DNA from 2 places in the Cohnella hashimotonis genome. Region 2 is predicted to be linked to the other one. Evidence: riboswitches for the same ligand, from Rfam matches in the RefSeq annotation. Region 2 holds a riboswitch; the other holds the start of a gene.

Region 1 (3,406 bases), 2.0 Mb from region 2:
CAGCATCGACCAGGCGATCGGAAAGTAGCAGACGAGCGCCAGCAGCACGAGCTTCGGCGTCAGGCCGAAGCCGAACCAGATGATGAGCAGCGGCCCGAGCGCGATCAGCGGAATGTTCTGCGTGATGATGATGATCGGCGAGAGCGCCGCCCTGACGACCGGAATCAGGTGGAAGACGATCGCCGACAGCACGCCGAGCCCGATGCCGAGCCCGATGCCCTTAAGGGCCAGCCTTAGGGTCGAGCCGCTCTGCGCCAGCAGGCGGTCCCGCTGCTCCCATATCCGTTCCCCGATCGCAAGCGGAGACGGCAGCGTGAAAGGCTTGATATGCCATACGGCTACGCACAACTGCCAGAGCGCCAGCACGGCGACCAGCGTGCCGATGGGCAGCAGAAGGCGGCCAAGCTTATTGTCCATCGGGATATTTGCGCAGCAGATGCGCCATCGAGGCGCCGTCCGATCCGTGAACGAGCAGTTTGATTTGCGACAGGACCGACGGGCTTCCCTTATCAAACATCGCGCGGTTCATTTCCTTCACGATATCGAGCAGCCGGTCGAGATCGCCCTCCATCGTCGTCTCAAGCGGCCCGACCCGGTAAGCGACGCCAGAAGCCTTTATAATTTCGATCGCCCTGTCGACGTACAGATGCGTATCGTCCTCCGGTTTGGCGGCTTTCGGCAAAATCTGAATGCTGAGCAGTGCTTGCGACATGTCCGTCGTCCTCCTTAGGTTAGGTCCTGTTATTAGATTTAATCATTAAGGCTGCGGCAAAAAGTCGTTCGTGAACATCGCGTCGTAGTCCAGATCCTTGGTCAACAGCTCGTGCTCCTTGAGGAACTCGGCGTAGCCGGACCACACTTCCCGCTTCTGCTCGCCCCAGCGCGGCGCGTCGTCCTTGTATTTCGGGCTCAGCCAGGCCTGGCTCGCCTTAACGAGATCCGCGTTCAGGTCGGGATTAGCCTTGATCAAGATGTCCGCGGCTTCCGCCGGATGGTCGATCGCGTACTGATAGCCTTCCGACGCCCCTTCTACGAAGGCGCGGACGGCGTCCGGCTTGTCCTTGATCATTTTCTCGCTCGTCGTCAGCACCGGCGTGTAATAATCGAGACGCTTGTCGAAGTCCGAGAGATAAACCATATTAAGCTTAATGCCGCGCTGCTCGGCTTCGATGCCGGTCCAGGCGTAGAAAATCCATTCAAAGTCGATATCCTTCTGAACGGCGGTAAAAAAGTCCGCGGTCCCCGCGTTGACGAACTTGACCTTATTCACGTCGGCGCCCTGCCTCTGCATCATCGAGCCGATGACGGCCTGTTCGGCCGGCGAGCCCCATCCGCCGTAGCTATGCCCTTCGAAGTCTTTAGGCTCCTTGATGCTCTTGTCCGCCGGGGACGCAAAGCCGGACGTGTTGTGCTGAATGATGGCAGCGAGCGAGACGATCGGCATGTCGTTTTCCCTGGCCAGCGTCAGCCCCTCCTGCGCGCCTACGCCGAAGTCAGCAGCGCCCGTTGCGACCATCTGGTCCGCGCCGCTCTCCGGCGGCAGCACGATTTCGACGTCGAGCCCGCGCTTTTTCCAGTATCCCTGGTCGGCCGCAACGTACAGGCCCGTGTGGTTCGTGTTCGGCGTCCAGTCGAGCACGACCTTCACCTTGCCGAGATCGGCGGCTTGACCGCTCGACGCGGAAGCGGATGCCGACGAAGACGCGCTCGCGTCAGGCGAAGCCGCGGCCGAACCGCTGCCTCCCTCGTTATTCCCGTTCCCCCCGCAACCCGCCATGATCAGCAGCGCCGCGATCGCTGCCGCGCCCTTGCCACGCCAGCTTTTTTTGACCAGTCTCATCTGTCTCTTCTCCCTCTCCGTGCCTTGTCACGCAGACATTCAAAAAACGCCCCCCGTATACGGAGGGCGTCCTAAATAAGCATGGACAAAACGCGCGAATCCGATTCGCGCTTCCCGCCTCCCTACGCTGGTACTAACCAGATCAGGTTAAAGGGTCTGCATCGTTGTAACGGGATGCACTCTCAGCCGGCCTACTCCAGCTCCCCCGGGGTTTGTTCGATTGTCGACGTACTTGGCGTTGATAGATAACGCTCCTCATTATAGCAGAAGTTCGGATTCTGTCCAGCATTTGCTTGCCTCGGCTCGCTTGCGCGAATATCGGCCGTCGCTGCATAATGATTCCTCCTCCGGCGCAACCTGTTAAAAAAGGGGTGCAACTGTTTGGTAACGATTGGCGCAGGGCTGATTGCGATGCTGGGCTTAGCGCTCCTGGCTTTTTTCGATATGCTGGTATACCGCCAACCCTACTTCCTGTCGATCCGGCAGCTATACCGTCAAGTTCCTTATTTCGCAGGGCACACTTGGATGATGCTCGCGCTCGCCTTTCTCATCGCCGCTTGGCATGATCTGACACGGCTTCCGGCCATTAAGCGACTCTTGGGCAAGATGCCGGGAGCCCGAAGGAAGGAACAACATTGGAGACGAAATTAAGCCCGCTTCAGCTCTACGCGCTCATGCTCGTCTTTTTGCTGGGCACGTCGATTATATTCGGAACGCCGAGGCTGGTCCCCGATACTTGGATCGTTGACCTGCTGACGATCGTTCCCTCTTTTCTGTTGGCCGGCGTTTATCTGCTGTTGATTCGCTTTGGCGGCGGCGGCAATCTCTTCGACATGCTCGTCGGCGCTTGGGGAAAGATCGCCGGCCGGTTGCTGACCCTCGTCTACACGGTGTATTTCCTGTACATCGCCGCTCGCAATCTGCGCGATATGCTCGAGCTCATCATGACGTCGCTGCTGCGGAATACGCCCGGCGAACTGGTGATCCTGATCTTCGTTATGGTCGTCGCCTATGCGGCCGCCGGCGGAATCGTTGCGTTAGGGCGGCTATCCGTTCTGATCGCCCTCATGGTCATGCTGTTTTTCGCGACGCTGACTTTTTTGCTGATCTTCAGCGGCTCGGTCGATTCGGAGCGGCTTTTACCGTTCTTGTCGGAAGGCTTGGCGAAGGTCGCCGTCTCGGTGTTCCGAGGCTCGCTCTGGTTTCCCTACGGCGAATTGATCGTGTTTCTCGTCTTTCATTCGTTCTTCGGCGATTTCCGGACGATCGGCAAAACCGGCACTTATGCGCTGCTCAGCTCCGCCGTCGTTTTGACGTTTTCGGACGTTCTGCAGATTTGCACCCTGGGCATCGAAAACAAAAAGTTTTCCGTGTTCGCCCTTCTCGACTCGGCCAGGTTGATTAACGTCGCAAACTTTATTACGCGCATGGATGCCTTGGTGGCGTTCATTTTCCTTTTCGGCGTCCTGCTCAAAGCCTCGGTATTGCTGCACGCGGGCATCCGCGGCGCCGTTTTTCTGTTTAAGGCGGACGAAAACGGATTTGCCTATCCGCTTGCGCTGTTGA
Region 2 (3,406 bases):
TGGCGGTGCAAATTGCCGCGTTCGACGAAATCCCGGTCCACGAGCCTGACCGTGCCTACGCCGGCGCGGACCATCTGCTGCGCGAGCGCGCACCCGAGTGCGCCGACGCCGGCCACGAGGACGCACGCGCCTTCGAGCAGGTGCTGACCTTCGGCTCCGATCGGCGCGAAGCGGATTTGACGGTCGTATCTGGACAGAGATTCGACATGCGCGTTGCCGACTTCCCAGGGAGCGGGACTGCCTCTGCCGGATGCCCATGCCCCAAACCCGGCGCTAGACATAGATTTTCCCGCCCGCTGCCTTGAAACCGTCCGCCTGCTCGCGCATGCCCGTTTCCACCGCTTCCTCGTCGTTCAGTCCGCGGGCGGCCGCATAGTCGCGTATATCCTGCGTGATCCGCATGCTGCAGAACTTCGGTCCGCACATCGAGCAGAAGTGGGCGGACTTCGCCCCTTCGGCAGGCAGCGTCTCGTCGTGGTAGGCCATCGCGCGCTCCGGGTCGAGCGACAGATGGAACTGGTCGCGCCACCTGAATTCGAACCGGGCTTTCGAAAGCGCGTCGTCGCGAAGCTTGGCCCGCGGATGGCCTTTGGCCAGGTCGGCCGCATGGGCCGCGATCTTGTAAGCAATGACGCCGTCCTTGACGTCCTCTTTGTTCGGCAAACCCAGATGCTCTTTAGGCGTAACATAGCAGAGCATGGCCGTGCCGAACCAGCCGATCATCGCAGCACCGATGGCCGAAGTAATATGATCGTAGCCGGGCGCGATATCCGTCGTGAGCGGTCCGAGCGTGTAAAATGGCGCCTCTTGGCATACCGCCATCTGCCGGTCGACGTTTTCCTTGATCAGGTGCATCGGCACATGGCCAGGCCCTTCGATCATGACTTGCACGTCGTGCTTCCAGGCGATGCGGGTAAGCTCGCCGAGCGTCTCCAGCTCCGCGAACTGCGCCTCGTCGTTGGCGTCCGCGATCGAGCCGGGCCTGAGGCCGTCGCCGAGCGAAAAGGTGATGTCGTATGCCTTCATGATTTCGCAGATCTCCTCGAAGTGCGTGTAGAGGAAGTTCTCCTCGTGATGCGCGAGGCACCAGGCCGCCATGATGGAGCCGCCGCGCGACACGATGCCGGTCACCCGCTCGGCCGTCAGCCGGATATAGCGCAAGAGCACGCCGGCATGAATCGTAAAATAATCGACGCCCTGCTCCGCTTGCTCGATCAGCGTGTCGCGGTAAATTTCCCAGGTGAGCGCTTCGGCCCGTCCGCCGACTTTTTCGAGCGCCTGGTAAATAGGCACCGTGCCGACGGGGACCGGGGCGTTGCGCAAGATCCATTCGCGGGTCGCGTGAATGTTTTTGCCCGTCGACAGATCCATGATCGTATCCGCGCCCCACCGGGTCGCCCAGGTCATCTTTTCCACTTCTTCTTCGATGGAGGAAACGACGGCGGAGTTGCCGATATTCGCGTTGATTTTCACGTGGAAATGCCGTCCGATGATCATCGGCTCACACTCCGGATGGTTGACGTTGGCGGGGATGACTGCGCGTCCGGCAGCCACCTCGTCTCGCACGAATTCGGGCGTCATGCCTTCCCTGACGGCGATATAAGCCATCTCGGGCGTGACGATGCCGCGGCGCGCGTAATGGAGCTGCGTGATATTCCGTCCCGCCGCCGCCCGGCGGGGTCTGCGCTTCAGTCCCGGATAAGCCTGCGCTTGTGGCGGTTGCGCTTCGAATCTGTAGCCGTCGTCTGACGGAACGGGATTCCTTCCGGCGTATTCGAACGTGTCCCCTCTGGATGCGATCCATGCGTCCCTGATCGTCGGCAGTCCTTTTCGGATATCGGCCTCGTAACTATCGTCCGTGTAAGGGCCGCTGGCATCGTAAACGAGCAGCGGCGCGTTCGGCTGAGAGGAGCCGTCCCGTCCCGTGCTATCGGATAGGCGGATCTCGCGCATCGGCACGCGAACGTCTCCCTCTCCGTTCAGATAGACTTTGCGGCTTCCGGGCAGCGCCCCGGTCATGTTCTCCATCGCTAAAAAACCTCCCTGGAATGAATTCGAACGAATTCCTCCGGGAGGCCGACAAGGGCGCGCTGCGAAAAAAGAAAACACAATGACGGATGGACGAAGCCGCAAACGCATTCGCGCACGAAGACGGTTTGAGCCGTCGGCGGACGTAAATACGCCTGGATCGGCGCTCCGTACGAGACGCGGCTTTTTGCGCACGATTCGGCATGCAAAAAAGCCGCCCCGTCGGGAGCGGCCAAAACGAGCAGCTTCGAGCTGCATGGGGCGGACGTAAGGACGAACGCTCCCCGCGGATGCGGAAAGACGGCTCGGCCTGCAACGACGCGGTCTGCAACGACGCGGCCTGACGGCTTGCGGCGCTGCGATCCGATGCAGCTTGCTACGCACATTGGTCCACTTTCCTACGCTGGCATGACCCAGATCAGGTTCAAAGGGACCAAGGCATCGCTGCCTTATCTCAGCCCTCGCGGGCGCCCCCAGTGGAATTCATGGTTCAACTGTACACGGGCGCGGACCGGGTGTCAATCCGGCTACGCTCCCAGTTGCGATACGCGCCGACAAATAAAGGCGCCAGCGTCCGCTATCGCTCGCTGGCAAGCACGGCCTCCAGCCATTAGCGGCACGCGCTGCCCCTATCGCTCACTGGAGAGCGCCCCCTCCGGCCATTAGCGGCACGCGCTGCCCCTATCGCTCGCTGGAGAGCGTCCCTCCGGCCATTAGCGGCACGCGCTGCCCCTATCGCTCGCTGGAGAGCGTCCCTCCGGCCATTAGCGGCAAGCGCTGCCCCTATCGCTCGCTGGAGAACGTCACTCCGGCCATTAGCGGCACGCGCTGCCCCTATCGCTCGCTGGAGAGCGTCCCTCCGGCCATTAGCGGCACGCGCTGCCCCTATCGCTCGCTGGAGAGCGCCGCGAGGCAGCTAGTTTGCAGGCCACAGCGGGACTTTCTGCCGCTATCGGCCCCGAGGCGTTGGTTTGGCGTCCATGGCGGCACGCAAGTCCGCTATGCTCGCCCGAGCGCCCTCGCGCTCCCCTCAGCGCGACTTCCTGCGCAGGAGCGCGATCGCCAGCGCGGCCAGGCCCGCCACCAGGCCCGCGATCGCAAGGCCCAGCGTCAGCGGATCCCGATCGCCGTCCGACGCTTCCGTCGATGCGGCATCCGCATGCCCGTGCCCGTCCCCGTCGGCCGCAGCCGCCGTTACCGCGGTCACCGAAGCCGGCGTATCGGCGTCGGGCGCGCCGCTCCAGTCGACGACGGCGCCGTCCGAATACGTCTGGTGCGCCTTCCATACGAGCTCCTTCGCGTCCTCCGCGACATGCCCCTGGAACAGAAACTGCACGAACTCCGTCTCGGTGATGCCTTGGCCGTCGGACTTCCAGGT

Evidence for each region. A riboswitch is a leader RNA that binds a small molecule or an ion and turns the genes downstream of it on or off. The one in region 2 is predicted to bind thiamine pyrophosphate.
Region 1: it holds a riboswitch for thiamine pyrophosphate, as region 2 does, so the genes downstream of both, KB449_RS15120 (ABC transporter substrate-binding protein) here and thiC (phosphomethylpyrimidine synthase ThiC) in region 2, are expected to answer to the same signal.

What each region holds. Positions count from the first base shown of each region.
Region 1 is NZ_JAGRPV010000001.1:3,720,431-3,723,836, forward strand. It holds gene KB449_RS15110 (ABC transporter permease) at 1-417, opposite strand, end outside; gene KB449_RS15115 (thiamine-binding protein) at 407-712, opposite strand; gene KB449_RS15120 (ABC transporter substrate-binding protein) at 758-1,840, opposite strand; TPP riboswitch at 1,943-2,057, opposite strand; gene KB449_RS15125 (hypothetical protein) at 2,222-2,491, shown strand; gene KB449_RS15130 (GerAB/ArcD/ProY family transporter) at 2,476-3,406, shown strand, end outside.
Region 2 is NZ_JAGRPV010000001.1:1,690,625-1,694,030, reverse strand. It holds gene KB449_RS06545 (ThiF family adenylyltransferase) at 1-281, opposite strand, end outside; gene thiC (phosphomethylpyrimidine synthase ThiC) at 274-2,028, opposite strand; TPP riboswitch at 2,407-2,513, opposite strand; gene KB449_RS06535 (YcnI family copper-binding membrane protein) at 3,059-3,406, opposite strand, start outside.